Linked DNA regions of Paraglaciecola psychrophila 170. The protein of the gene in region 1 interacts with the protein of each later gene in a pairwise test. Links are inferred from orthologs where the notes say so. Each region holds a gene or a part of one and is shown on either strand. Other genes may lie near its edges.

Region 1 (15,677 bases):
TAATGTCGAAAAGCTTACCCAAAAATTGGTCACGGTACCCTTTAGCCTAGATAGACCTTATTGGGTTGAAGATCCCGATTTTGATATCAACATGCACATGCACCGCACTGCTTTACCCCGTCCAGGTGGTTGGAAAGAGTTGCGTTATTTAGCATCTAGATTATTTTCCCAACAGTTAAACCGAGATCGCCCTTTATGGGAATTTATCTTCATAGAAGGTTTAGACTCTATACCGCAAGTGCCTAAAGGGTCGGTGGCGTTGATCAGCAAAGTGCATCATTCAGGATTTGATGGTAAGTCTGGAGCCGACTTGATGTCTATGTTGTTTGATGTGTCACCTACACCAAAGGCACCAAAGCCAGCGGTAGTGAAAGAGAAAAAAGAGATACCTGGGGCTGTTGGATTGATGGCAAAAAGTGCCTATCACTTCATTACGCGGCCAACTAAGCTCCCGGGCCTATTGTGGGATACGGGTAAGGCTACGTTAAAAGCGGGTTACATGACCCGAGCGCAAGGCATAACAAAGCCTACTATGCCTTTCAATGCCCCTAAAACAAGGTTTAACAACACAGTTGAAATGGAACGTGTGTGGAATTCTACTATTTTAGACATTCGCCGAGTTAAGGCCCTCAGAAAAGTAGTCGATGGGGCAACCTTAAATGACGTGATACTAGCTATATGTGCTGGTGCGCTCAGGCGTTACTTGTTAGAAAAAGGTGAGTTACCCGATAAGCCACTTGTCGCTATGGTGCCAGTCTCAACTCGTACCGCAGAAGAAAAAAATGCGATGGGTAATCAAGTATCTGCCATGTATGTGCAGTTGGCTACCGATGTTGCAGATCCCATTAAGCGATTTGAGAAAATTCAAATCAATACCATGGTAGGTAAGCTTTACCAAGATGCCATCGATGCAAAAAGTTTAATGGGATACGCTGAGTTAATTCCGTTTGGTTTAGCAGGTGTGGCAGCAAGGTTCTACTCCAGTGCAGCCATAGCCAAACACCATAATCCATTATTCAATGTGGTGATTACCAATGTACCCGGGCCGCAAATACCCATTTATCTTGCTGGTCATAAGCTCATAGTTAATATGGGAACCGCGCCTATTTTTGATGGGATGGGTTTGATCATGCCTATTTGTAGTTATAACGGCACCATATCTATTAGTCCTACAAGCTCAGCAAATTTAATGCCCGATTTAGATATGTTCACACGTTATATTCGCGAAAGTGCTAATGAGTTAGAACTAGCCGTAAAGGAAAAGCTAGCTGGTCAAGCAGCTATTGATGCGCTTATGCAAGAAGAATAATTACACCGTTTTATAGGATTTTTTATGCAACATGTATTACCTACTATACCCAGACCTTCTTTATTTCATATGCTCAGTGAAGGCAGAACATTAATTGAACTCAGTGCGTTTGGAGCTGCTTTACCCTTTTTAAAGAGGGCTCCTTCTGGTGACGGGCATCCGGTAATGGTGCTTCCTGGTTTTTTAGCCAGTGATTTTTCAACTAAACCCATACGCTCTTTTTTAAAAGGTAAAGGTTATGCAATCTATGGTTGGGAACTCGGACGGAATTTTGGCACCCATATAGTCGGTGGTGAACAAGTATTAAGTGATCAATTAATTAATCGAGTAATTGAATTATCGGTCATTCATAACGCGAAGGTCAGTTTAATTGGCTGGAGTTTGGGTGGTATTTTAGCTAGAGAGCTTGCTCGGATTATTCCAGATTGCGTGCGTCAAGTCATTACACTGGGTAGTCCATTCAATGGTTCGCAAGGGTCTTCTCCCGCAGTCGAAAGATTGTTTGAACTTATTAATGGTAATGTTTCTCAATCTAATCCAGATGCGGTGAGAAAGATGTTTACCCCTCCACCGGTTCCAAATTCGGCATTATATTCTAAAACTGATGGTGTTGTTCATTGGCAAGCTTGTATTAATCACCGAATTGAAGCACATCATCAGGCTGAAAATATTCAGGTACGAGGCAGTCATTCTGGCTTAGGTCACAATCCACAGGCTGTGTGGATTGTCGCGAATAGATTGTCGCAACCAGAAGCTAGTTGGCAGCTATATAAAAACGCTGAACTTGAAAAACCTCAGTTTTCAGGCAAGCTAAAGTACGTTTGATTTGCTAGGAGTTTTGACACCTTTGAATACTATCACTCACCATCCCGAGCAGTTGGTTGCAGCTAACAACCTCTATATTAATTACGATAGTTTTGGAGATAAAAGTCATCCAGCTATTGTATTGATCATGGGCTTAGCCACTCAAATGATTTATTGGGACGAACAGTTTTGCAAATTACTAGCCTCACAAGGCTATTGGGTTATCAGATTTGATAACCGGGATAATGGCAAAAGTACTTGGTTGGACTCAATACCTCCACCCACTAGTCTTGCTTTACTGACAAATGCGGTGTTTAAACGCCCACTTGGTGCCACTTATTTATTGTCTGATATGATGCAAGATACAGTGAGCTTATTAGATGCATTACAGCTTGAAAGTGCACATATAGTGGGCGCATCTATGGGCGGAATGATTGCTCAAGAAATTGCAATCCATCACCCACACAGAGTTAAAAGTCTTACTTCTATCATGTCTACTACCGGTAATAGGAAGTTACCCAAGCCGTCTGCGGCCTTTAGTTTTAAAATGCTTAAACCTCCTCCTAAAGATGTTGATAAAGCCGTTACCTATGGTATGCATGTGTGGCGGATGATACAGGGGAATTATTATCCATTTGATCAACCAAAAGTGCTTGGTTTAATAACGCGGGCATTACAGCGAGGTTTTAATCCTGCGGGCAACACCCGGCAACTAGCCGCTATTTTGGACTCGCCGGATAGAACTAAAGCCCTAAATACTTTAACCGTATCCAGCTTAATCCTACATGGTGAGGACGACCCTTTAGTACTTGTTGCTTGTGGGTATGCCACAGCTAAAGCGATACCCAATGCCAAAATAAAAACCTACCCAGGTATGGGGCACACCATACCCAGTCAACTATATGCTGATATAACCCAACAGATACTGGATCACATTAAGGCTAGCTGACTTTATTTAAAACGTGCAAACAATCCGTTAACGCTGCGCACCATCCATCGAGGATAGTGTGTGGCCATTTGTACTAACAATTTGTTGGCTACCTTGTCCAAAAATACGACTTCTCCTTTCATACTTGCCTTATATGCTTGCGCAGCAAGTTCCATCGGATCTGCTTTTAAAAATTTAGGAATAAACTTTTCAAAGCCATCAGCGTGAGTGAGCATTTGGGTTTCTGTCATGCCAGGGCATACACAAGTGACGCTTACTCCAGTGCCTCGAAGTTCTTCGGCGATACCTTCTGAAAAGGACAATACAAAAGCCTTACTGGCACCGTATGCTGCAAAGTTAGGGGTCGGCATAAAGCTAGCAATAGAGCCTACATTGACAATTTTCCCTTGCCGACGGGCAAGCATGGGTTTGATAAATTGTTGGGTCATATTGACCAAACTCTGAATGTTTAATTGCAATAAGTTATTTAACTGCTGTGAATCGCTTAGGCTCAACTTTTCGACTTGCATCATGCCTGCATTATTCACCAATATATCGACTTTTATTTCTTTTAATGCGATCGCTTCAAATAGCTTTTGTGCCGCATCGACGGGGATCAAGTCGGCGGCGAAGACATGCACATCGACTGCGTATTTTGCTTTTAGTTCGCTAGCAAAATCCATTAACTTAGATGCATTACGTGCTACTAACACTAAGTCATGTCCATTCTTTGCATAGACTTCTGCAAAGCTACGACCTATACCTTCTGATGAGCCTGTGATCAGTGCTGTTTTAAGTTTGGGCATTGCGAACCTCTTTGTTAATTTAGGTGATGTCACAGGTGACCATCAGATTAGCTATTTTATGGTTTATTCTGGGTAAATGAATCGTCTGAGAAACCAAGCTGTGGTGATGTTTCAGTTGTACTTTTTTTGATTTTATTTTTATGGGCTGCTTGTGCTCTTTTTTTACGTGTTGCACAGGCTTTGATAATTTTACTCTGAACATCTTGTTCTAAGTTTATCCAATGTACTCTTTCTTCTCTAGATCTGAAACAGCCAACACAGAAACCTTTTGGTCCAGATTGGCACACACCAATACATGGGCTGGTAATTTCAAATATTTCAATTTGTTTCAAAGCAAGATCACTGACATTATTGTGTTCATGTAATTAAAGTGTAGGCCCGTATGATTTAATTGGTATTTAACAGGTTATATTTTAAATTCTACTTAGAATATAAAATATATACAGACTTAGGATACTTATTGCCATTTTTAAATAAAATGCATGTGGAAAAAATCGATTTATATCTCTTTAAGAGTATTTCTAGTATGCGCTGTCATTTTTTTAGTGCCTTTGTTTGTTCCGTACTTTTTTATGTTGTAACACCATGATTTATCTGGTCTTATAATTGGTAAAACGCGGTGAACCCGTTTGAACGATATCTTTGAGCATGACGATAAATTAAATATCCTAGAAGTAACTGACTATGAGCAGGCAGTGCTTTAGTTCTATCTTCTCCGCTTACTCAAAATAGTATTCCAGTGACAAATATTGATCCAACTAATCATTATGCAATAGGCTTTGGTGAGCAATGATTGCAATTGTCTAAGCACTCTAAAAGTGACACGGACATGAACAAGTTACAATATGCAGTAAAATTAATGATTGATAACGGCACCCTGAATAATATTATGAATAAGTATTACGGTGAAAATTGGCTTCAGGTTAATCAGTTGGTATTAAAGTAATTTAGTTAATTGTTGTGATTAAAAATAAGGCCGCTAAGCGACCTCCTTAATGCTATAGATTGCTTATTACCAAATTTTGACTCTGTCCTCAGGTTTAAGATACATCGCATCGCCTTCTTTAACATCAAATGCTTGATAGAAAACATCTACGTTGCCCACTATACCGTTAACGCGGAACTCTCCTGGTGAATGTGGATCACTAATCAATTGCGCTCTTAATGCATCTTCTCGGGATTTACTGCGCCACACTTGGGCATATCCCATAAAGAAACGCTGGTCGCCAGTTAGGCCATCAATCACAGGTGACGTTTTACCATCTAGTGACATTTGATATGCTTTGTATCCGATAGTCACGCCCGCTAAGTCACCAATATTTTCGCCTAAGGTCAATTCACCATTGACGGTTTGACCTTCAATGGGCTCAAATTTGTTGAACTGAGCAACTAATTTTTTGCCTAGTACATCAAACGCTGCGCGGTCCGCATCTGTCCACCAACTGCGCAAGTTACCTTGACCATCATATTTTGAACCTTGATCGTCAAAGCCATGGCCAATTTCGTGGCCAATTACCGCGCCAATGGCGCCATAATTCACTGCATCTTCGGCATTCATATCAAAAAATGGCGATTGCAAAATTCCCGCTGGGAAAACGATTTCGTTTCTTACAGGGTGATAATATGCGTTGATAGTTTGAGGTGTCATGCCCCAATCAGCTTTGTCGACTGGCTTGCCTATTTTGTTAGTGTCTTCAAAGTGGTCAAAGGTCGAGTATCGAATATAATTACCCACTAAATCATTGGCTTTGATTTCTAAAGCAGAATAATCACGCCATTTATCTGGGTAACCAATTTTAGGTGTGAATGCGGCTAATTTTTCTAAGGCTGCTTTCTTAGTTTCAGGCGTCATCCATTCTAATTGATTGATACTTTCGCCATAGGCTTTCGTCAGGTTTTGGACTAAGACATCCATCTTGGTTTTAGCTTCTGGGGTAAAGTGGCGTTCGACATATTGTTGGCCCAACACTTCACCTAATATACTGCTTGTTGCTGCCACTGCACGTTTCCAGCGAGGTCTTTGTTCTGGAATTCCGTTTAAAGTAGTGGAGTGGAAATCGAAGTGTAAGTCGACCATATCTTGACTGAGACGCGAAGCGTAACTGTCGACTAAGTTAAAGGCTAGGTAGTCTTGCCAAGTTTGTAAATCGTGCGCGGCGAATATCCCAGCAATTTGCTCAAAATATGGCATATTGCGGACTACCATATCATTGACTTCACCCACACCACTTGCATCAGCATAGGCTTGCCAGTCAAAGGAACCGATTAAGGCTTTGACTTGAGTAGTGCTCTTTTTATTATAATTTTTCTCTGCATCCCGGCTTTCAACACGCGACAGGTGTTTGCCTGCGATATCTTTTTCTAAAGCCATGATCTTATTGGCTGCGTCAGCACCAGACTGATGCCCAGACTTTGTTAAAATATCGGTCATGTATTTTTCAGTGGCAGCGCGGAAGTTAACAAATTTTTCTTCTTCTTTGCTGTAATAATCTCTGTCAGGCAGGGTTAATCCACTTTGATAAAGGTACATAGTGACCACTTCAGGATCTTTAGCATCAGGAGAGGTATAGAAGTTAAATGCACCGCTTACCCCTAAGACATATAGCTCGCCAAAAACTTTAGAAAGTTGCTGCATATTTTCTGCTGCATAAATGCTGGCGAGCAAAGGTTCAAGGGGGGACATACCTTTCTCATTTGCCTGCTCAACGTTCATGTAACTGTTATACATATCTCCCAGTTTCTGGGTGTTTGAGCCTTTTATAGCTTGGGTGTTAGATGACTCTTGGATTAATGTCTTTAAGTTTTCTTGGGTGTCGTCATACAAAACATTAAATATGCCATAGCGGGATTTGTCTGCTGGGATCTCGGTTTGTGTTAGCCACGCACCGTTTACATGTCTAAAAAAGTCATCTTGAGCGCGAACGTTTTGATCAACGGCTGTTAAATCGATCCCCGAGGTCATCACAGCCTGACTGATAATTGCTGGAGTGACAGTTGGGTCAGATTGACTTGTGGGAGTACACGCACTTAAACCTAGCGCCAAACTGATACTAAACGCTAACATACTGATTTTATTCATCTGTCTACCTTCATGGAGCTATGTTTTTAGCTCTCGTTTTGTTTTATGGAGGGGCATGAGTTTACTGATTGCTCGGGGTAACTGCAAAAGGTGAAAATAGTTAAGTGTGAGGATTTGTTACAGTGAATTAACATACGTGTCCTGGTAACTCGCGGTAACTCGCAATCAATTGGCTTTGCTTTTCTCTGCGCTACCTGTACGCGGCACCCGGTGACCTCTGTGATTTAAATATCTTGTTTTTGGCTCTTCAGTATTAAAAGCTATATACCACAGAGAAAAAGGAGCGCTTCGCTTCACACAGGAGTAGACATGTTAAGACAAACTAATTTAAATATAAATATGGGTTTTGTCTAATCAGCGAATCTGCAATTCACCTCAGAACACAGAGCGTTTCGTAGAGGGAAGAAATTAAGATGGATTGGTATTAGCTTATTTTCCACATATAAAAAAATCCGATGAAATTCCTTTCATCGGATTTGTGTTTTTGGAATGAATAGTTACCAGTATTTACTTTTTCTTTGCCTTAGCATTTGGCAAGTCAGTAATGCTACCTTCGTACATTTCAGCGGCTAGGCCGATTGATTCGTTAAGGGTAGGGTGAGCATGGATAGTTAATGCGATATCTTCTGCATCGGCTCCCATTTCAATCGCTAGGCCAATTTCACCTAACATTTCACCGGCGTTAATACCGACAATAGCGCCACCAATGATACGATGTGTCTCTTTGTCGAAGATCAACTTAGTCAAACCTTCAGTACGTGCGGATGCAATCGCACGGCCTGATGCAGCCCAAGGGAAAGTCGAAGCTTCGTAATTGAGGCCTTGTTCTTTGGCTTCCTTTTCAGTTACACCTACCCATGCTATTTCCGGATCAGTATAAGCAACAGAAGGAATGCCTTTAGGGTCGAAGTAATGCTTTTTACCTGAGATAACTTCTGCAGCCACATGACCTTCGTGTGCTGCTTTGTGAGCGAGCATAGGCTGCCCGATTAAGTCACCTAAAGCAAAAATATTAGATACGTTCGTACGAAGTTGTTTATCAACATTAATAAAGCCACGTTCGTCTACCTTCACACCGGCTTTTTCTGCATCAACTACACTGCCATTCGGACGACGGCCAACGGCAACCAGTACTTTATCGTACCTAACCGGTTCTGCGGGTGCTTGTTTGCCTTCAAAAGTAACATATAAGCCGTCTTCTTTTGCTTCAACTGCTGTTACTTTGGTTTCTAGCATCACGTTGAATTTATTTTTTACATACTTTTGATAAGCTTTTATTACGTCTTTGTCAGCCGCAGGGATAAGTTGGTCAAGGAATTCGACTACGTCAATTTTTGAACCTAGCGCACGGTAAACTGTACCCATCTCCAAGCCAATAATACCACCGCCTAGGACTAACATTTTTTCTGGTATATCCGCTAGCTCTAGAGCGCCAGTTGAGTCGATTACGCGAGGATCATCTTTTGGAATAAACGGTAAGGTAACTGGCTCAGACCCGGCAGCAATAACAGCATTGTCGAAGGTGATAGTCGTTTTTCCGTCTTTGCCTTCAACTTCAAGAGTATTGCTGCTGGTAAACTTACCATAACCTTGTACGTGTTTAACCTTACGCATCTTGGCCATACCGGATAAACCTTTGGTTAACTGCTCAATAACGCTGTCTTTCCAACCACGGATTTTGTCTAAATCAATAACAGGTTCACCAAAAGATACACCATGGCTAGCCATATCTTTAGCATCGTCAATAACCTTGGCTACGTGAAGTAATGCTTTTGAAGGGATACAGCCCACGTTCAGACATACACCACCTAAAGTAACACGGGCATCAACTATTACTGTCTCCACGCCTAAATCAGCAGCGCGAAAAGCGGCTGCATAGCCCCCTGGGCCTGCACCTAATACAACTAACTGAGTCTTGATTTCGCTCATATGATCCTCAAATTCTTTTTTTGAACAACATGTTTTGCCGGTATTACAGCTAACATGTTGTGAATAAATCCTGCTTTTGGCTTTAGAAGTGGGTAACAGTAAACTGTCACCCGTTCTTCACTAAAGTATTATTCTACGTAAATCAGTTAAATTTGCAGCAACTTCAGTAGAAAAACGTGCACCTACTGCACCGTCGATGACCCGGTGGTCGTAAGACAGACTTAATGGCACCATCAGGCGTGGTTCAAATTCTGTACCATTCCACTTAGGTTTCATTTCTGATTTAGAGACGCCCAATATAGCAACTTCAGGGGCATTAACAATAGGCGTAAACGCTGTTCCGCCAATCCCACCTAAACTTGATATGGTGAATGTACCACCTTGCATATCGTTTGCTTTTAGCTTGCCTTCTCTGGCTTTACCAGAAATTTCGATCAACTCTTTAGAAAGCTGTTCGATGCCTTTTTTGTTGACATCTTTAATAACGGGAACCACTAAACCGCCTGGTGTTTCTACCGCGATACCGATATTAATAAATTTCTTAAGAATTAAACTTTCACCATCCTCAGATAAAGAAGAGTTAAAGGCTGGGTATTTTTCCAATGCTTTGGCCACTGCTTTCATCACAAAAACGAGAGGTGTGATTTTTAATCCAGACTTAACCTTGGCGTGGTAAGCGTTTTGTTCTTTACGGAAAGTCTCAACTTCAGTGATATCTGCCTCGTCGAACTGAGTAATATGGGGAATAGTGACCCAATTACGGTGTAAGAAGGGGCCAGATATTTTCTGAATTCGGCTTAAAGGTAAGATTTCAATCTCACCAAACTTGGCGTGGTCAATAGGTTTAACGGTAGCAATTTGTAAAACATTGCCATTGCCAGTTGCGTTGCCGCTGGCTGATCGAGGTTTTGCTAATTCTGCTTTCACGTAGGCCTGTACGTCTTCTTTTAGAACACGTTTTTTAGGACCGGTAGCTGCCACTAGGCTTAAGTCGACACCAAATTCTCTGGCTATTCTACGTACTGAAGGTGAAGCGTGAGCTTTTCCACCAGAGGTAGGAGTAGGCGCTTCTGGAACCGCCGCCGGTTTTTCTGCAGCTGCCGGAGCCACTTTTTCAGGTTTTTCTTCAGGCTTTTCGACAGCGGTTGGTGCCGCATCCGCCGATTTGTCAGTAGCTTTACCACCGGCGGTCTCAAGTTTAATCACAAGAGTGCCTTGCTTCACTTTGTCGCCAGTGGATATATACACTTCTTTGACTGTGCCAGCGTGAGTCGAAGGCACATCCATCGTAGCTTTATCTGTTTCTAAGGTAATCAAACCGTCTTCTTGTTCAATTACATCACCAACAGACACCAAAACATCAATTACATCCACTTCGCCATCTTCACCGATATCAGGCACAGCCACGTCAATTAGTTCACTGGCTCCATTTGCTTCAGGCTCAGCTGCCGGGGTTGATTCTGCTTTGCTAGGTTCTTCTTTTGTTGCAACTTCAGAAGCGGATTCTTTTTCTTCGGGTTCTGCTGGTGCTTCTTCTTCAGCAGCAGTTGATCCTGATGCTTTAATTTCACCAATTACATCACCTTCTTTGATTTTGTCACCCACTTTGACCGACAAACTGATCAATTCACCTGCAAAAGGGGCAGGGATGTCCATTGATGCTTTATCGGTTTCAACGGTAATCACTCCGTCTTCAGCTTCTAATGTATCGCCGACGGCGAAACAAATTTCAATGATTTCAACTTCTTCGCCACCTACATCGGGGACTAGAATTTTTTGTATATCAGACATATGTAAAACTCCTTATCTAGTCACTATTAAGCGTAAAGTGGGTTAAGTTTGTCGATGTTGATGTCAAAGCGTTTAATTGCTTCGGTCACTACTTTTTTGTCAACTTCACCACGTTTGGCGAGTTCATACAAAGACGCAACGACTATATATGCCGCATTGACTTCAAAGTGTGTACGTAAGTTTGCACGGCTATCACTGCGGCCAAAACCATCAGTACCTAGGCAACGATAGTCGGTGTCAATGAAGGCACGCACTTGATCAGAATAACCTTTCACATAGTCAGTGGCTGCAATAGCAGGACCTGCATCTTTACTGATAACTTTACCTATGTATGATGTTTTAGCATCAGCTTCAGGGTTAAGCATATTCCAACGTGCTATGGCCTGACCTTCACGGGCTAATTCGTTGAAAGAGGTCACAGAATATACATCGGAAGAGACTTTGTAGTCTTCACTTAAAATCTGCGCTGCTTTGCGTACTTCATTTAAGATTGTGCCCGAGCCCATAAGTTGAACATTGGACTTAGCTTTAGCCTTACCTTTTGCTTCAACTCGCTCTAACTTGTAGATACCTTTGATGATTTGTTTGGCTATGTCTTTGCTTTCTGGCATAGCAGGATGTTGATAATTTTCATTCATCAGGGTGAGGTAATAGAATACATTTTCGTTTTCAGTGTACATACGACGTAAACCGTCTTGCACTATTACCGCTACTTCATATCCGTAAGTTGGGTCATAGGTAACACAATTTGGGATCAAATTAGCTTGAACATGTGAATGCCCATCTTGATGTTGTAGACCTTCGCCGTTAAGGGTGGTACGACCTGCAGTGGCACCTAACAAAAAGCCTCGAGCTTGGCTGTCGCCAGCAGCCCAAGCTAAATCGCCTACACGTTGGAAACCAAACATGGAGTAGTATATGTAAAAGGGGATAGTTGTGGCGTTGCAAGTGGAGTAAGACGTACCAGCAGCGACCCAAGAAGCCATAGCACCTAGTTCGTTGATACCTTCTTGTAAAACCTGACCTTTTTTATCTTCACGGTAATAGGCCACTTGGTCTGCATCTTGAGGCGTGTATTTTTGACCTTCGTTGGCGTAAATACCCACTTGACGGAATAGACCTTCCATTCCAAAAGTACGGGCTTCATCAGGAATAATAGGTACCACACGTTTACCCATTTTCTTATCTTTCAATAAGACATTAAGTACACGTACAAAGGTCATAGTAGAAGACACTTCACGGTCGCCTGAACCTTTCAAAATAGCATCAAAGGCTTTTAATTCAGGCATCTCAAGTTGGTCTTCTGCTTGCACACGGCGCTGCGGTAATGAACCACCTAATGCTTCGCGACGTGCTTTCATATACTTATATTCTTCACTGTCTTCAGCAAATTTAAAATAAGGTAAATCAGCAATGGCTTCGTCTGTGACAGGAATGTTGAAACGGTCGCGGAATTTTTTTAGGGAATCCACATCCATTTTTTTCACGTTGTGCGCAATATTTAAGGCTTCACCTGATGCACCTAAACCAAAACCTTTAATAGTTTTGGCTAAAATAACCGTTGGACGACCTTTGGTATCCATGGCTTTTTGGTAAGCGGCGAATACTTTAACTGGGTCATGTCCACCACGGTTTAGCCGGAAAATATCTTCGTCAGACATGTTTGCCACAAGCGCCGCTGTTTCGGGATATTTGTTAAAGTAGTTTTCACGGGTGTACTTGCCACCTTTGGCTTTACAGTTTTGGTATTCACCGTCTACAGTTTCATTCATTAGTTGTAAAAGTTTACCGGATTTGTCACGGGCAATGAGTGCATCCCAGTAGCTACCCCAAATGACTTTTACTACTTCCCAGCCTGCGCCACGGAAAGTGCCTTCAAGCTCTTGAATTATTTTTCCGTTACCACGAACCGGTCCATCCAAACGTTGTAGGTTACAGTTGATGACGAAGGTTAAGTTGTCTAAACCTTCACGAGAAGCCAAACCAATGGCGCCTAATGATTCAGGCTCATCACACTCACCGTCACCTAAGTAACAATATACTCTTTGCTCGGAACAATCTTTGATGCCACGATTAGTTAAGTACTTTAAAAAACGTGCAGTGTAGATAGCTTGCAATGGACCTAAACCCATAGAAACAGTAGGAAACTGCCAATAATCTTTCATTAAGTGAGGATGAGGATAAGAAGGTATTCCTTGGCCATCACATTCTTGACGAAAATTATTTAACTGTGTTTCTGATAAATTGCCTTCTAGGAAAGAGCGGGCATAAATACCTGGAGAAATATGGCCTTGATAAAATATAAAGTCGCCACTGTTTTTGTCGTTAGGTGCTTTAAAAAAGTGGTTAAAACCTACATCGTACAACATGGCTGAGGATGCGAAGCTACCAATATGGCCACCTAGATCTAAGTCTTTCTTAGAAGCACGTAGCACGATCATTAAGGCATTCCAACGTATAGCAGCACGAATTCGCGCTTCAATCGTTTGGTCTCCAGGCATAGTAGGCTCTTGCACTACCGGAATGGTATTGATGTAAGCAGTGGTTGCGTCATAAGGTAAATGCGCTCCATTGCGACGAGCTTTGTCAATTAGAGCCTCTAAAAGAAAATGTGCGCGTTCAGCACCCTCTTCTTTAAAAACTGTTTCTAGCGAGTCTAACCACTCTTGTGTTTCTTGCGGATCCACATCCGGATGCATCATATCAGCCATGGTGCTTTCCTTTTTATAGTTTGTTAATGTAGGTACTTATCGCATATAAATAAAATCAGTGTACAACACCAACCATGCTCTATATTTCAATAAGTTTTTATTAATTTCATGCTTAAACGTGCCGAAACACGTTGAATGAAATAGTTAATTTGTTTTCTTAATTTACTTCTATTCGGCGTAAGGCACGCTGCATACGCATATCTTGTCGATTAATGTTCAGTAAGGTGTCTTCAATATAGGCTAAGTGTTCATTACTAGCCTTGCGAGCTTGTTCAGGATCACCTGCTAGAATAGCCTTAACTATGTTGCGCCTTTGTTTGTTTATATTTTGAGCAGCATCAGCATGTTTAGCCAAAACCTCTAAGTTACGCTGAATATTGTCTTGCAGCATAGACTGTAGACTGCGCATCACGTGCTGTAAAACCATGTTGTGAGCTGCGTTGGCCATAGTGAGATAAAAATTAACTAAAGCAATGGCTTGCTGGCTTTTATCGGTTGAGTCATCTGGCAAAGCTTCCAATGCGCTTTCTAACGCTTCATAATCTTCTGGTTGACCTCGCAGGGCGGCATAGTAAGCAGCCATACCTTCTAGCGCATGACGAAATTCAAGTAAGTCGAATTGCATTTCTGGTTTGTCAGATAGAAGTAATAAAAGCGGGTCTGTGATCAATTCGTTTAGTCGGGGCTTTACAAAAGTGCCTCCGCCTTGTTTACGTTCCACCAAATTTTTGTTTTCAAGCTTTTGAATTGCTTCTCTTACTGAAGGTCTTGATACTGCAAACTGTTCTGCGAGAGTGCGTTCGGATAAAAGTTTTTGTCCTGCTAACAATCTTCCATCTAATATCATGGCTTCTAATTGCTCCATAATATCGTCAGATAACTTTCTAGATTGCACTCGGCGCATTCAATAATTCCACGGTATGTAACAGCGATAGATGTTTGTTTGGTAAATTGGTAATACCAACAATATGCAATAGCTTAGTAGACATTGGTCTTTGGGTAAATGTTAATTTTACAAAAGACCAATACTACTAAGTGCGGATTAAATAAAAATGTTTGAAAAACAAGAAGCTAAGTTGAAATGGGTGTCTGGTCAGACCTTTTAGTTGATCCAACCAGATAAGGTCAATAGCGCAATAATCATTAACAAAAACATCACATTTCTTTTTGCTAAACGCACTAAAGTGCAAGGTTCTTCGGTGCAATCATTTTCATCTGGTTCAATTTCCTCGGCTTTTTTTGATACATCCAATAACAATGTTTTCGCCTGCACTGCTGGGTCGGGTAAATAGCCTAACCAGGTTGGGAAAGCACGGGAAAAATGCCCAACCAATAAAAATCCCAACGCTGTTATACGTACCGGTATCCAGTCAACAATGTTGAGTAAACGTTTTACCTGATTACCGATTTTCTGGTTATCATCTGATAACTTTGCGTCTAGTTCCCTGACCAATACATACAAAATAGCCCCTGCAGCACCGCATGTTGCAAACCATAAAATAACTGCTGCATAGTGACGGTAGTTTTGCCAAACTAGGTTCAATCCAAATGAAATGGAGCCTTTGTCATCACCGCTTATTTGATCCTCATACATGCTACATGCCTGCAAATCCCCTCTGTTCGCGGCCTGTAAAAAACATTTGTACGTAGCGCGGATAGTGGGGCAACCCACACATACCATTAATATGGCTGTGCTTATGACTAACTCTAATAATCCACCAGAAAATTCTTGTACCACTAAGTAAACCATCACCACCGGTACAAAAATTACCAGCGCCAAGATCCAAGATTTTGATGATGAGTTAAACCAATCCCGAGATTGAATGCTGTGTAAGTATTTATCTGTGTAAAACCCGGCTTGCCAATATTTGGATTTAGTAGTGACGCGTTCGACGAGTAGTACCAGCAACAAGCTGATTAATGTCATTATTTTATCTCTTGTTAAATCTTAGTTGGATTGGACGAATAAATTATATCATCTGTCGGTATTGTGGCCAGTCAAAAGCGATACCTGGATCGGTTTTTCTGCCCGGTGCAATATCATTATGGCCAACAATACGCCCTAGGGTGATTGCAGGATAATCCTGTATCAATTCTTGGGTTAATGTACTTAAACTTTGATACTGAGTTTGGGTGTAAGCAACATCATCAGCTCCCTCAAGCTCTATTCCAATTGAAAAGTCATTACATCTATTTACTCCCTGAAAACTTGAGACGCCAGCATGCCATGCTCTTTTGTCAAAAGGCACAAATTGCACAATCTGTCCATCTCGTTTAATCAAGCAATGAGCAGACACGCGCATTTGATAAATGCTGGCAA
Region 2 (15,809 bases), 3.7 Mb from region 1 along the record:
GTACTGATGGTCTGACAGGTTTGGCCAACAGAATGCAGTTGGATACTATGCTAAATAAGGAATGGTACGCAGCAGTCCGGGGTAGCCATTCCGTCGCAGCATTAATTATTGATATTGATAACTTTAAGTTGTTTAACGATGAGTTTGGTCACTTGGAAGGTGATAAATGTTTAAAAGTTATAGCTTCTGTTATAGCCTCAAGTAAAAGGAGAGATCGCGATTTTGCTGCAAGATATGGAGGAGAAGAATTCGTGCTTCTGTTACCTTTCACCGATTTGAAGGGGGCTAAGCAGGTGGCACAAGAGTTAATCCAAAATGTGCAAAACAGAAGCATTCAAGCTGCTAAAACCGCTTCGCACCCATTTGTGACGATAAGCGTCGGTATTTCTGCCTTTAGCCCAACTCAGAGTAAAAATGCCGTGACAACTCCTATAGATTTGATCAACAAGGCCGACATCAATTTATATAAAGCTAAGCAGGCGGGTCGCAATCAGTATTCTGCGACTTCATAGTGGTTAAGAGACTAGATTTAAGCAAACATTTTTAAATAAAGCTAAGCAAGATAAAAACACTTATCAGCAGTAAAGTAGGGGGGGGTAAATAGTTTTAGTATTAAAATCCGATAATTATGATGCCTAGTCAATATAACCTGTGAACTGCACCAGTAGACACTGGATAGAGCGTACAAAAAAATAAAACTGACCACTGCCGCGTTGATATCTGCAGATGCCCCAATAAATATTGGGTGTTGGATTAGAGATTACAAGTTATGGTTGGCGGCTAAAATCAATAAGAATCCGAGTAATAAAATAGCCACTGTTGCTATAATAGCTCCGCTGAATGGCACGCTTTCTACCATTGTGTGCCCATAAATGTTGCCATAGTGAACATTGGTCCGGATATTCCTTGAGCAGCTGCATAGCTAAAAAGGAACTATTGTTCTGTCAGTGTATCATCAACACTCGTCTGCCAATGTGGCAAGACTACATGACCGCCACCGTAGACTAAACTTCCGTTTTATAAAATGTCGCGAACACACCTGCAATAGAGTCACATTGGCTGAATAAAAATATGCTGATAAGTAGCAACATTGGTGGCCCAGACACCTTTTTTAGGAACTGGAATATATTAGCTTATTCGCTTGAACTTTTATTGCTGATTATGCACATTAACATCGCTATAAGTAACACAGATATTTGTATATAGAATGATTGATAGATGACGAGCAATAGCACACTGATGAGCATTATTAAGACAGACAAGCGGCTGTTGCAAAAAATTGTGAACATTGTGATTACTGCATCTAACACAACAACAACAGCTAATAATTTTAGTCTGCTGCTGACTGAAAGTAGCCAGCTTGCTGGGTTATCTAGATCAACCGACACTTCTAGCCAATACATCAATAAAAATGATGGTAGAGTAAAGCCAACAAAAGCCGCAAGACCATGGCTAGTCCTCCTTTATGTAAACCTTTTGCAAATCCAAATTGGCTGGAGCTAGGGCCAGGCAAAATTTGACTTAAAAATATTAATTTGGCGTAGGCATCGTTAGACAACTATTCCGGTTTTTTCACAGATCTGCGTTGAAAAGATCCAAGGTGTGCTGCAGCTCGACCAAAACTGACACAACCTAACAACAAAAATGTGCAAAACCTCACCGCTCTTTTTCATGGTCACTTTACCTCTATTAGGTTTTCGTTTGCATTTATGAAATGCTTACAGCACACTCCCCGCCATATGAAGCTCTGTCAAAGCTAGGTCAAATAGTTGAACGATAAATCAGTAAAAGCAGGTGTTATTTTTGCACTAGCCGCTTATACAATGTGGGGTATCGCACCCATGTATTTTAAGTTATTAACGAGTGTCCCTGCGCTTGAAATTGTTATGCACCGAATAGTGTGGTCTGTGGTGGTGCTATGTTTACTGTTGGCTGTTCGAAAAAAGTTTAGCCAAGTGTTTAAAGCCATCCGCGATCCAAAAATCATCGTAACCTTATCAATCAGTGGATTATTGTTAGCGGTAAATTGGCTAATCTTTATCTGGGCTGTGAATAACGATAAAATGCTCGATGCTAGCTTGGGTTATTTTATTAATCCATTGTTCAATGTGTTACTAGCGCGTTTCTTTTTGCAAGAAAGCTTAACTAGGTTGCAGTTAATGGCTGTTTTTGTAGCATTAGCAGGCGTCGCTTTTCTAGTGTTTTCATATGGTCAGCTTCCATGGATCGCCCTAGTTTTAGCAACTAGCTTCAGTATTTATGGTTTATTACGCAAAAAAGTGACTGTGGACTCTATGCCCGGCTTATTGATTGAAAGTTGTATTATGTTGCCCTTTGCTTTGTTGTATTGGATTTTCATGGATACAACAAGCGGAAACATGTCACTAAATAGTCTTAACTTAAATATAACGTTGTTATTGGCAGGTGTGGTGACTACCGCTCCATTATTGTGTTTTACTGCTGCAGCTAGGCGTATCCGTTATACCACATTAGGTTTTTTCCAATACATAGGTCCAAGTATAATGTTCTTGCTAGCAGTCATGATCTATCAGGAACCGTTAGATACAACAAGGATGATTACTTTTGTATGTGTGTGGTCAGGATTATTGATTTATGTTTACGATTCATTACGAGTCTACCGAAAGTCTAGACGGATTATTCAAAACTAAATTTAGGGTTAGGTACGATCGGTTGCAAAGAACAGCTTAATCATCAACTAATTGATTTCTTCCATTATTTTTTGCGATATACAGATGCTGGTCGGCTAAACGTATCATGGCGTTTATACCGCCCCTGCTTTTGTGGGTGAGGCCTATGCTAACAGTGCAAGATAGGCTTTGTTTTTCAAAAGTCAGCACTTTATTCGCAATTGCCTTTCGGAAACCTTCCATTATTTGTAATACTTTTTCGGGTGCGGTATTCGAAAAATACACACAAAACTCTTCCCCCCCAAATCGTGCAGCAGTGTAATCTGTAAAATATTCAGCAACTAACTTAGCCAGTTCTTTCAATGTGTAATCACCGCAATCATGTCCATAAGTGTCATTCACTTTTTTGAAATGGTCGATATCGATAATCGCTAGACTTTGTGATTTAGGAGTGACTTTTAGATTTGCAGCGACTCGCGTAAAAAAGTGCCGCCTGTTAGGTAAACCTGTTAAATAATCAGAGTTAGATACACGCCTAATAGTTGCAATATTTTCTAAGCGTTCAACGTTTTGCATAATACGACAGAAAAATTCTTCGTGGCAATAGGGTTTATACAAATAATCAGTTGCGCCACTTTTAATAAATCTGGCAGATAAGCCACTGGTGGTATCTGATGATATACCAATAATGCCAAGGTCTTCTTTGGAATAGGTTTTACGCAGTTCAGAAATCATCTGGATACCGGACATAACTGGAATATTCTCATCTATAATAGCCAGCCTAATATTTGAATGGCTGCGCAAAGATTCCATGCCTTGTTCAGCACTTGCCGCTTCAAAGGTAATGAAATTATGTCTTCTAAGTAGAGCGGTCATAGATTGTCTGCTGACCCTAGAATCATCAACTACTAATACCCCTACTTTCTTATTCTTATCCAATCGACTCAGCAAACGCGTCAGGTATTCATAGACCTGTGCGTTTTCTTTAGGAATGTAATCCACCACACGTTTATTAAGAATAGTAGTTCTGGTTGACTCATCTAGGCTGCCAGTTATTACTATAGTGGGTAAAAAAGATTCAATAGCAAAGTCTATCGCTTCACCATTTGGCGCGTCAGGTAAATTAAAATCGACCACAGCACAGAGGTATTCTTCAGGTGCGGAACTAGAAAAAACATGTTTGGCTTCTACTAAACTAGTGGTGCAAATAGGCTGCAACTGAGCCTTGGCTATAAGACTTCGCATCAGGTTCATACTGGTTTTGCTGTCTTCGACTATTAATACTTTGCGTTGCATGGGTTAAAATGTAGTAGAAAAATTTAATTTAGCAGATTAATTCTTTTCTGGCTTTGGAAAATTAAACTTTTGTTAATTTTGCAAATGACATGACCAGCCATTTACTCCCAAACTCATCGAAGTTAATCTGTACTCTTGCATGTTCGCCACTGCCCTCATAATTCAATACAGTGCCTTCGGAAAATTTAGGATGGGACACTCTCTCCCCTAGTTGAAAGCCTGTTGATTCGAAAGCGGTATGACCCGTAACTGGAGTAAATCTATTTTGAACCGGTCGAGATATGGTGGTCCGCAAACGCACTTCTTCGATACAATCGGTAGGGATCTCTTTGATGAAACGCGACGGGGTGTGATACTTGTCCTGTCCATATACTCTTCTGTTTTCGGCGTAAGTAATATATAACTTTTGCATTGCCCGTGTCATGCCTACATAACAAAGGCGGCGTTCTTCTTCAATTTTACCAGGCTCTTCGTTACTCATCTGACTTGGGAACATGCCTTCTTCAACACCAGCCATAAAAACTAGTGGAAACTCAAGTCCTTTTGCAGTGTGAATAGTCATCATTTGCACAGCGTCTTGATGTTTATCTGCTTGGTTATCTCCTGCCTCTAGAGACGCATGCGCTAAAAAAGCAGACATAGGTGTCATGTTGTCCGCTTCTTCTGGCACCACAAATTGTTTACAGGCGGTGACCAGTTCTTCTAAGTTTTCAATCCTAGCTTGAGCTTTTTCGCCTTTTTCTGCTTTGTACATGGCAAATAAACCGGAATGTTTAATCACGTAGTCTGCATGTTGCTCTAAAGGAAGTGCTGCAGCATCTTGAGTGAGTTGCGTAATTAATTTTGTGAAGGAGCTAAGGGCATTAGATGCACGGCCAGTTAAGCGGTTTTCAGCCAGTATTCTGGAACTGGCATCCCACATGGATAGTTCTGACTCGCGAGCAAGCTCGCGAATTTGTGATAGGGTTTTATCACCAAGGCCACGAGTGGGTGTGTTCACGATTCGTTCAAAGGCAGCGTCATCAATCGTCTGATTAATTAAGCGTAAATAACCAAGTGCATCCCGAATTTCCTGACGTTCAAAGAATCGTAAGCCACCATATATCCGGTAGGCGATAGACTCTTGCAACAATGCTTCCTCTAAAACGCGTGACTGTGCATTATTGCGATATAAAATCGCACAATCAGATAAGGCATTACCGTTGTCTCGCCATTCTTTTATGCGTGCAATGTTAAAACGAGCTTCATCTAACTCATTAAACCCAGCATACAAAGAAATGAGTTCTCCCGGGCTATCTTCGGTCCATAATTTTTTGCCTAATCGGCCTTGGTTATTATCAATTACAGCATTGGCCGCTTTTAATATATTCCCAGTAGAGCGATAATTTTGTTCCAGTCGTATAGTTTTCGCACCTTTAAAGTCTCGTAAAAAATGTTGGATGTTTTCTACATTTGCGCCACGCCAACCATATATTGATTGATCATCATCACCAACAATAATCATATTGTTACTGGGGGCGGCAAGTATCCGCAACCAAGCATATTGAATGTTATTGGTATCTTGAAATTCGTCCACCAGAATCGTTCTAAAGCGTTTTTGGTAGTGTTCTAATACTGAAGGATTGTTTAACCACAGCTCGTGGGCTCTGAGTAACAATTCAGCAAAATCGACTAACCCGGCTCGATCGCATGTCTGTTGGTAAGTCTGATAAATTTCACGCATTTTTTGTTGCGTGGCATCACCATGGGTTTCGATATGCTGAGGACGTAACCCTTCGTCTTTATTGCCGTTGATATACCACTGTACGTGTTTGGGAGCCCAGTGTTTTTCGTCTAGGTTAAGACTTTTAAGTACGCGTCTAACCAATCGATATTGATCATCTGAGTCTAAAATAGTGAAGTTTTGAGGTAGTCCAACATCTGCGTGATGAGCCCGTAGCAGACGATGCGCGATGCCATGAAAGGTACCAATCCACATGCTATTCAGAGCGCTGCCTTGCAACTGCTCTATGCGACCGCGCATTTCTTTGGCGGCTTTATTGGTAAACGTTACTGCTAAAATACCGTATGGGGCAATGCCCTCAACTTCCATTAACCATGCAATACGATGCACCAAAACTCGCGTTTTCCCGCTGCCTGCACCCGCTAAGATAAGCATGTCAGATGCAGGAGCGGCCACTGCATCACGTTGTTTGTCGTTTAACTGGTCAAGAAGTCGAGATACATCCATTACACACAAAATATATTAGAAAAATATATTTCCAGTATATCAGCAACACTGTATTTAAATACACTAAACTCAACCTTATATATAAGAGTAATTGCTTAAATTATATAGCAGAGAAAATATGAGTATTGAATTCTGGCAACAGTTAAAAGACGAAGCAAAGCAGCTTGTTAATAATGAGCCTTTGCTGGCAAGCTATGTGCACACGTGTATTTTGGCTCATCGTAACTTCGAAACAGCGTTAAGTTTTATTTTGTCCAACAAACTAGCTGATGATGTGATGAATGCTTTATCTGTCAGAGAAATGTTTGAACAAAGTTACTTAATACATCCTGAGATAGTTGACGCTGCAATTTGTGATATTCAAGCTGTGTTTAAGCGCGATCCTGCGGTGCACTCATTTCTTACCGTATTACTTAACTTTAAGGGATTTCAAGCGATTCAAGTGTACAGGTTAGCGCATCAACTCTGGATAGCGGGTAGAAAGGATCTAGCCTTGTTTATACAAAGTCGAAACTCAGAAGTTTTTTCGGTGGATATTCACCCTGCGGCAAAAATTGGTCAAGGCGTGATGTTCGATCATGCCACTGGCATTGTGGTGGGTGAAACCGCGGTGATTAATAATAATGTGTCTATTATGCAATCTGTCACGCTTGGCGGTACTGGAAATGAAGCCGGTGATCGCCATCCAAAAATTCGCGAAGGAGTCATGATAGGTGCAGGTGCTAAAATTTTAGGTAATATCGTTATAGGTGAGGGGGCCAAAGTAGGCGCTGGAAGTGTGGTGTTAGATGATGTGCCACCGCATGTCACAGTGGCCGGTATCCCGGCTAAAATTGTTGGTAAGCCTAGTTGTCAGAAGCCTTGCGAAACTATGCGACAAAATATTTTAGAAGATTAAACGTTTATCACTTTTAAAATGACGGATATATTTTAGATAAATGCTAACAACTGGGTTAAATTACTCAGTTGAACATGAGGTAAAAGCTGTGCTTTTTCACTGCGCATCTGCATACTTCTATCCTCAGCATACCAAGCTGTTTGATACCCCGCTCTAAGTGCACCATATATGTCTTTTGGCAAATTATCACCTACATGTAATATGTTTTCGTGTGGGATCTTTAGGTGTGCTTGTGCTGCATCAAACATGGCTTTGTGTGGCTTCATTGGCAATTCCAAACTAGCTTTAAAGTAGGCGCTAAAATACTTTTCAAGTCCAATCTGTTTAAGGTTAACGTTGCCATTAGTCAGGGCTATTAATGGTAAGTTATTCGATAGTGTTTCTAATAAAGAATGAATGCTTCTGTTTATAGTGAAATTGCTTCTTTGAAAATAGAAATGTTCGAAGCACTCTGTGGTAGCTGTCTTTAGCTCGCTACCGGATAAACCCAACTCCATAAAACCAGACTCAAGAGATAATCGACGCAATTCACCCATATCATTTTTTAATAATGGGTTAGCTAGAAGATGTATCTTTTGTCGTGCGCGCCAAAGATTTTTGGCCACATGTTTAGTCGCAGGATATTGGTTATGCATAAATTCAAGTAAAGAACGCTCTGCGTTGATGATGACACTTGTGTTTTCATATAAAGTGTCATCCAGGTCGAATGTAATTGCTTGAATTGGTTTAAGTTTTTTATAATAAATCATTTAGGACTATCTATTCTTTTTGAGTATTCTAATTATTTAGACTTTTTGGCTCTAGGGTGGGCACCATCGTATACGTGGGCGAGATGCTGAAAGTTCAGGTGCGTATATACCTGGGTTGTAGATAAATTAGCATGCCCCAGTAGCTCTTGCACCCCCCTCAAATCTGAGCTTGATTCCAGAACATGAGTGGCAAAACTGTGTCGAAGTTTATGTGGATTAACAGATTGTTCTAGATTTTGCCGAGTCGCCCACAATTTCATACGTTTCGCTATTTGCCTAGTGCCGATCCTATTTTTTAACATACTGACGAATAAGGCAGGCTCTTCACTGGATGCTAGTTCTGGTCTTATCTTAAGCCACACACTTAATGCTTCTAAAGCAACTCTTCCAATAGGTAACAAACGTTCTTTATTACCTTTACCTATAACTCTTAGCTGTCTGTCAGGTTGAATACTTTTTATATTGAGATTAGCCAATTCTGATAAACGTAAGCCACAACTATACATAAGTTCCATCATCGCCTTATCTCGCAAAGCTAGAAGGCCATCTTCCTTGATATCCAATAATTGATGCATCTCATCAACATTTAATTGTTTGGGTAAGGGTTTGGCCTGCTTAGGAGCTTGAATTGAAGATGCAGGGTTTTGTGTTAATTGGCCTTGTTGAACTAGATAAGCGCAAAATCCTCTGATAGAAGATAAGCGTAAAGCGATAGAACGCGAGCTTAGGCTGCTTTTACGTGCATCGTTCAGAATCCTACGGATATCTGATGTATTGAATGTTGACCAACATTCAATATCGAGTTTACTGAAAGCTGCGATAAGCTGCCGCTGATAATTTTCTATCGAGTTACTCGCTAGATTTTTTTCGTACCTTAAATACGCAAGATATTTTTCTAACCAAGTATGTAGGCTTGGCCTCAACATTTTATTAATTAATAGGTCAGCATTTTAGGTAACAAGATACCCAAAAATTGCTGTAGTTGGGTGATCAGTAAGGTATCCATATCTGGATTAAAATGACCTGGATCTTTACTACCTATTGCTAAAATTCCAAGTTCACCCAAATCCCCAATCAGTAATAAAGCCACTGAGTTAGCTTCTTGATCAGCAAACAATAACTTGCGTTCATGCTCACTTAAACGTCCAAAGAAAAGTTTATGTCTTTTAAAGCGTTTTTCGATAAATAAGCGTCGCTGGATCTCAGGCAACGCATGAGCACCTTTGAAAGGCTTTAAGGTGACGGATGCTAACTGCAGGTTTTCTTGAATCACCTCTTCCAAAACAAATTTTAGATCATCAAGGTTAGTACACTTTAGGATACGCAAATTTAAGTCGGCATAGACTCGATAAATGGCTTCGTTCTGTTTGGCAATGGAAATTAATTGATTCAGCTTATGACTCAAGCTTCTGACTTTTTTGCGTAGCTGTTCACTTTGCAATTCCACCAAAGATACACTGCCTTTGTGTGAATGGGGAATACTGATTTTTTCAATAATCTGCGGAAATTGGGTGAAAAACTCAGGGTTTTCAAGTAAGTAAGCGGCTACTTGTTCAGCATCAAGTAGATTGTCAGATTCATATGCAGTCGTTGTATCCATTTTATTTTTGCGACTCTTTGCTCATAAGTTTATATATCCATCAAAAACATGCTCAGCGGCGCCGGTCATTTTTAATACATTATCACCACCTTGCCAACGTATTTTTAAACTACCACCACGCAAATCAACTCTTACATCTTTACTTAATCTGTTTTGTAACTGCCCTACAGCTACTGCAGCACATGCTCCGCTGCCACAAGCTAATGTTTCACCAGCACCTCTTTCAAAAACGCGTAGTTTGATGTGGCTATGATTGATAATTTGCATAAAGCCAACGTTTGCACCTTCACTAAAACGTTCATGTTTTTCAAGCAAGGGGCCCATTGTCTCCACATCTGCTGTTTCCACATCATCTACCAGCAACACACAATGGGGATTACCCATAGAAACAGCACCACAAAAAAAAGTGTGCTCCTGTGCTCTTATGATGTAAGTTTTTTCACGCTTTTGTGCTTTTATCGGCACCAAACTTGGCTCAAACTCGGGTACCCCCATATTTACTGTTACTTGCCCATCTTTCTCAAGATAGAGAACCATACGACCCGCTTTGGTACTGACTACAATTTTATTACGGTTAGTTAGGCCTTTCATTTTTACGAAGCGAGCAAAACAGCGTGCGCCATTTCCACACTGAGAGACTTCAGAACCATCGGCGTTAAATATTCTGTAATGAAAATCTTGGTCGGGATCATAAGGTGGCTCAACCATTAAAAGTTGATCGAACCCGATACCAAAATTTCTGTCCGAAAGTTGTTGAATTTTCTCTTTAGAAAAAAATACGTTTTGCGTTACATTATCAATAACAACAAAATCATTTCCCAGACCATGCATCTTTGAAAACTGGATTTGCATTGCGACTACTTAGCTAAACTTTTGTCAACACGCTTTAGAACATACGTGTTTTATATTATTAAATAGTTATATCATTTCAGCGAAAGACTGACTATGTCTTTAGCTTGATACAGGCTAAATAATCGCAATATTTATTAAATAAATATTTAAACCCATAAACCAATAGTTATGTTGGTATGTGCTCACTTTCAAATAATTGTGATATTTTTTCACGCTCTCTGACTAGATGCATCTTATCGCCATCAATTAATACTTCTGCGGCCTTGCATCGACTATTGTAGTTTGACGCCATAGCAAAACCGTATGCACCCGCACTGCGAACTGCAAGGTAATCATTTGGTTCGATAGCTAGCTCTCGGTCTTTACCGAGAAAATCGCCGGTTTCACAAATAGGACCTACTACATCATAAATAGCTTTGATTCTTTCAAGTCCAGCATCTAAAGGAATGATATTTTGCCATGCTGAGTAGAGCGCTGGGCGAATAAGATCGTTCATCGCTGCATCAACAATAGCAAAGTTTTTCTCCGCCCCCTGTTTTAGAAACTCGACCTTAGTTAACAAAATCCCAGCATTAGCCATGATTGCTCGGCCAGGTTCAAAGATAAGTAATAGCTCTTCTCGGCCCTTCAATCGTTCAGTGATAGCTTGTGTATATTGGTCTGGGTGTGGTGGCTTCTCATCATTATAAGTTACACCTAGCCCACCCCCTACATCGAGATGATGTATATGGATTTGGTGTTCAGCAAGCTCGTCTATTAAGGCTAACAATATATCTAGGGCATCTACAAAAGGGGTTAATTCCGTTATCTGAGAACCAATATGGCAATCAATGCCGATCACATTTAAATACGGCAGGCTATGCGCATATTTATAGATTTCAACAGCTTGTTGGCGTTCAACTCCAAACTTGTTGTCTTTAAGGCCTGTAGAAATGTATGGGTGAGTTTTAGCATCAACATCTGGGTTAACTCGAATCGATATGGGCGCTTTTTTACCAGCTTTCTCAGCTACTTCGTTGATACGGGTCAGTTCACTGCGTGATTCAACGTTAAAACATTTAATATTATGTTCTAAGGCAAAAGCAATCTCATCATGGGTCTTACCTACCCCTGAAAACACTACTTTGCTGGGATCACCACCAGCTTTGAGCACACGTGTTAGCTCCCCACCAGAAACAATATCAAAACCAGAACCCAATTTGGCCATCACATTTAACACTGCCAAATTAGAATTAGCTTTCACAGCATAACAAATTAAGTGTGGCTGACTACCGGCTGCTCTATCAAATGCATGCCAATGTCGTTCAATTGTGGCCTTTGAGTATACATAACAAGGCGTACCGTGAATGTGTGCTACGGTTTCAAGGGCTACGTCTTCAGCAAATAGTTGTTGATTTTTATAGGCAAAGTAGTCCATATCAATTTGTTCCTTGTTCGGCAGACTCAGTGGATGGTTCTAAGTCTGGTGTTGGGGTGTTTGTGGCAGGTTCTTTAGGCGAATATAAAGGAAGTTTTTGGCCACAGGCAGTGAGTATGACTACTGCCAAGGAAACTAAGCCAATTGTTTTCAAATTCATTCTGTTTGCCATCACAACATACCCGTTAATTTATAAGTTGTAATCATGTCACTACCGAGGGTAAAAACAAAGAGATGCTAGGCTTAGAATTGCTTATTTTATGCAATATGAAATAACTAAGATAAAAAATTGGGGGAAGATTAAATTTAGACTTAGTTTCGTGATGTTATATTCAGTATATCGCTGGGAAGTTGATAGTTGTATTACATTTTAATCTGCAACATAGAGTTGCGTTTCATAGCTGAGCATTGCTCTTTTAATACCTGACTTATTAATACTCGGTTTGCGGTAAGTCACTTTTTAGCCTGCAGCCGCTAATATATAAGCCTTAGGCTTATCAGTAAGCTGGCGCAAATCTTATAAAGATAAACTCTGGATATGTATATTTCCAAAACTATCCTAGATGAAGTATTCATATCATCAATGCAGTTAAGTGCAGGTGCTTAATATTATAGTAAGTTTGAACTTTAATATGTCTGATTCGAATGTGGTAGCTACTTATATTTTATTCAAAGATAATTTTCATTAGTTGTTTGATTTTAAAGTATCAACAAACTTATTGTGGAAATACCTAATCCCAATAGTGCGCCTGCAAAAATATCACTGGGATAGTGCACACCTAAAAGCACTCTGGTTACTCCGATGCAACTTGCCCATACATATGCAATAACACTTAGACTAGGATAAAAATGGGCGATTAAAGATGCCATCAAAAAAGCAGCTGCAGTATGCCCAGAAGGTAGGCTAAATTTATCGGATGGCACAATATGGGCATTAAGCTCAATTATATGATGACATGGGCGCTCACGTTTTAAGCTATTCTTCAGCAATAGGTAAATAGGGATTTCTAGCATGTATGCTAACAATCCAGAGTAGAGAAATAATGGCCCTTGTTGCGGTTCCAACCACCAAAGCATCACTCCAATAATGAGGTAAAGTTGACCATCTCCAGTTTTTGATAGCCACTTTATCCAGCTGCAATCTCTATTTGTTGTAAGATTAAACACCCAATAAAACAATGCTTCGTCATGTTGTGTTAAGGATTTCATTGATAAGACCTGCACTGTGATTATCATCAAGCATAATATTTAGAAACTGTGAAAAATAGGTGACACTTTTGCTAAGGCTTTATGACAGTGTTAAACCGCTCTTAAAACTTTATTTACGCTGGATTTGCTGTGTACTAGCAGTATACTCATACTTGACTTAGTTATATTAGGAACAAACATGGATTACAATACTTCTACTCTTTGTGATGTCTTTGCCGACAGTGTTGACGTGGTTGAACCCATGTTTGTGAGTTTTGGCGGTCGGGTTTCTTATGGGGGTGAAAATTACCACCATAAAATGTTTTGAAGACAAGGGTTTAGTGCTAAAAACCTTAGAGCAACCTGGACTTGGAAAAATTTTGTTAATCGATGGTGGTGGCTCCATGCGCCGAGCTTTGATTGATTCTAGTGCTGCGCGGTTGGCCTTTGATAATGGTTGGGAAGGAATAGTATGTTACGGCAGCGTGCGTGAAGTTGATGAGCTCGAAGAAATAAATATTGGTATTCATGCCATCGCTTCAATCCCCGTCAGTGCAGACGACCAAGAGACGGGTGAAATGGATGTGGCAGTTAACTTTGGTGGTGTAACATTTTTGCCAAATGACCATTTGTATGCTGACAGTACCGGTATTATTCTCTCGCCAGAGCCTTTAGATCTTGAGTAAATTTTAAAGATAATTTATCAACAATTGACCCTCAGCAACAAATCGGCAAAAAAAATGCTGCTATTCATTGAATAGCAGCATTTTTATTAATACTGAATAGTTTGGTTTTATTTAGCAACCAATACTGAGACGTTAGCAATACCGGCTCTTTTTACTTCGTTGATAACTTCAGTTACATCACCGTGTTTGGCTTTTGGATGAGCCTGAACCGCAGCTGAGTCCTGGTTATTTTCGGCCAAGAAGCTTTGAATGTTAGCTTCAACGCGGCGAATATCAACCTGACGGCCGTTAACGACTATTGTGCCGTCTTCTTCTACTCGAATGGACAGTGATTTAACATTAGTCGGTGGTGGTGGCGTTTTAGAATCTTTAGGACGATTAACTTCTAAACCTTTCTCTTTTACAAAAGAAGTGGTCACAATAAAGAAGATAAGCATGATGAACACTATGTCCAACATGGGAGTCATATCAATTGCAGCATCGTCGTCAGAGCTGCCGTGCTTTTTTCTTTTCATCGGTATAAATCGCCAATTGAGTTAAAACAAGACTGCCTAGTATAAAGGCAGTTGAGCTTCAGAGCATCTATTAATTAACTTAAAATCAACAAAACACTCAGGTTGTAAGACATTTCACTTACACATAGCGTGCCCCAAATGATAAAAATAATCCAGTAGGTTTTACAATTTGTTGTTCTAAGTAAAAATTGGGAGTCGATTTTTAAGATGCAGAACTAAAATTTAAGTCAGACTTGTAACGCAACATCGTATGTTAAACATGAAGTCGAGCAATTTTATCGAAAGTGGAATTACAGAGTGTTAAAAGTATACCTATATTACTTACAGGTGTTGCGCTGTGTAATGGTAATAGATAATTTGTATTAGAAAAGCTTCAAGGTTAGCTGCTTGATTAACCATGACTATATGCGATATCGAAAAGGAAGAGTAATATAAGTGCATGAAATTCAGTATCAATGGGGTGTGTATGAGCCGTTATTTAAACTTCAATGCATTTCAAATGCAGCGTTAATAATCGTTTTATGTTTTTACAACTTTCAATCCACGCCCCAAGTAATAAAAATAATCCAAAATGTTTTTAGAAATAGTTGCTCTGAGCTCCTTTGCAGGATAAATCCCCATTTTCGCTTCTGGACTTTGTTTAGTGCCCTGTACCAGAAATGCATTTTTGGTGAAGTGGTCTTGAATACATGCTTCGAATGCCCGTGCAACTAGCTCTTGCGGGCGAGCGTAATAAAACGTTTTCAGCAATTTATCTGCTTGGGCGCTGCGCTTGATATACTCATTCGGCTGGCTTTTATCTGTGCCTAAAAAAATTGCTTCGAAACACTGACTGAGCTTTATATTCAGTGGATGAGATATTTGTTTCTCGTCTTGTAACCAACATTGAGACGCAAACTGTTCATGCGACACCTGAACAAATAATTTATCACAAATATAGTGGTCAAAAGCATGAAACCACTCGTGGGCAAGTGCCCCGCCCCCTGCATTTTTCGCTAATGCTAGTTTCTTTGTATTTGACTCATAGTGAGCGCTGCTATGTTTTCTTCCGCCGCTACCAAAGGCTAAAGACAGGCTACCGTTTAGAGATATTACTGCTTCTGGTACTTGTAAAATATCCATTAAATCACACAATGCATCAAAAAATAGATTTGCCGCAATTTGTTGTTCTGCGGCCGTGACCCATTTGCCGATTGTGACAGTGCGGAAGCCAAAAATTTTAACGATATCTTGAAAACTAACATCAGCACCATCTCGATGAGAGGGACCGTTACGATAGAAAGGCTTGTGTATTCGTGAGTCTGACATTTGTAAATTAACGACTACAATGTTTTTATTTCAGCAATTAACTGGTTACACCAACTGTCGATGCGCTCATCAGTTAGATCGTATTGGTTTTCATCATCAAGACTTAAACCAACAAAAAAACTACTATCTTCGGTGAGCGCTTTTGAGGCAATGAAGTCGTATCCTTGGTTAGGCCAGTAACCTACAAAATCACACCCTAATACGAGCAGTTCATCATGCAACATACCTACTGCATCTTGAAACCACTCTGCATAACCTAGCTGATCGCCTAAACCAAAAATGGCCACTGTTTTATCTGCTAAGTTTAGCCCCGCAATGTCTTGCCAAGTCGATTCCCAGTCCTCTTGTAACTCGCCAAAATCCCAAGTGGAAATACCAAAAATCAACGTATCAAAACTTTGAGTTTGGGCCAGGGGGATATC

Evidence for each region.
Region 2: the proteins of lpdA (region 1) and uvrD interact in binary tests that used the Escherichia coli proteins (3 or more experiments, as listed by UniProt). The link is inferred for Paraglaciecola psychrophila 170 from one-to-one orthologs.

What each region holds. Positions count from the first base shown.
Region 1 is NC_020514.1:1,348,036-1,363,712, forward strand. What follows is about bases 6,645-9,457. They hold lpdA (dihydrolipoyl dehydrogenase), read right to left. Parts: upstream 8,856-9,457; coding sequence 7,434-8,855; downstream 6,645-7,433. Other genes in these bases: C427_RS05865 (M13 family metallopeptidase), read right to left, coding at 6,645-6,926; aceF (dihydrolipoyllysine-residue acetyltransferase), read right to left, coding at 8,976-9,457. In the rest of the region: C427_RS05840 (WS/DGAT/MGAT family O-acyltransferase), read left to right, coding at 1-1,309; C427_RS05845 (esterase/lipase family protein), read left to right, coding at 1,334-2,134; C427_RS05850 (alpha/beta fold hydrolase), read left to right, coding at 2,157-3,062; C427_RS05855 (SDR family NAD(P)-dependent oxidoreductase), read right to left, coding at 3,065-3,847; C427_RS05860 (DUF1289 domain-containing protein), read right to left, coding at 3,904-4,179; more of C427_RS05865, read right to left, coding at 4,860-6,644; more of aceF, read right to left, coding at 9,458-10,646; aceE (pyruvate dehydrogenase (acetyl-transferring), homodimeric type), read right to left, coding at 10,673-13,357; C427_RS05885 (FCD domain-containing protein), read right to left, coding at 13,515-14,261; beta-lactamase regulator AmpE, read right to left, coding at 14,460-15,284; 1,6-anhydro-N-acetylmuramyl-L-alanine amidase AmpD, read right to left, coding at 15,328-15,677. UniProt on the Escherichia coli protein: Lipoamide dehydrogenase is a component of the glycine cleavage system as well as of the alpha-ketoacid dehydrogenase complexes.
Region 2 is NC_020514.1:5,041,459-5,057,267, reverse strand. Bases 3,591-6,535 are described here. They hold uvrD (DNA helicase II), read right to left. Parts: upstream 6,175-6,535; coding sequence 4,006-6,174; downstream 3,591-4,005. Other genes in these bases: cysE (serine O-acetyltransferase), read left to right, coding at 6,293-6,535; C427_RS22250 (GGDEF domain-containing response regulator), read right to left, coding at 3,591-3,944. Outside these bases: C427_RS22265 (GGDEF domain-containing response regulator), read left to right, coding at 1-512; C427_RS28945 (hypothetical protein), read right to left, coding at 1,134-1,403; EamA family transporter RarD, read left to right, coding at 1,770-2,669; more of C427_RS22250, read right to left, coding at 2,706-3,590; more of cysE, read left to right, coding at 6,536-7,072; C427_RS22235 (HAD-IA family hydrolase), read right to left, coding at 7,105-7,821; C427_RS22230 (tyrosine recombinase XerC), read right to left, coding at 7,854-8,747; C427_RS22225 (DUF484 family protein), read right to left, coding at 8,756-9,421; dapF (diaminopimelate epimerase), read right to left, coding at 9,443-10,273; lysA (diaminopimelate decarboxylase), read right to left, coding at 10,440-11,690; C427_RS26605 (lipoprotein), read right to left, coding at 11,692-11,850; C427_RS22210 (phosphatase PAP2 family protein), read right to left, coding at 12,390-12,899; C427_RS22200 (ExbD/TolR family protein), read right to left, coding at 13,672-14,079; C427_RS22195 (CLCA_X family protein), read right to left, coding at 14,599-15,387; flavodoxin FldB, read right to left, coding at 15,402-15,809. UniProt on the Escherichia coli protein: A helicase with DNA-dependent ATPase activity. Unwinds DNA duplexes with 3'-5' polarity. Translocates on single-stranded DNA with 3'-5' polarity. Initiates unwinding more efficiently from a nicked substrate than double-stranded DNA.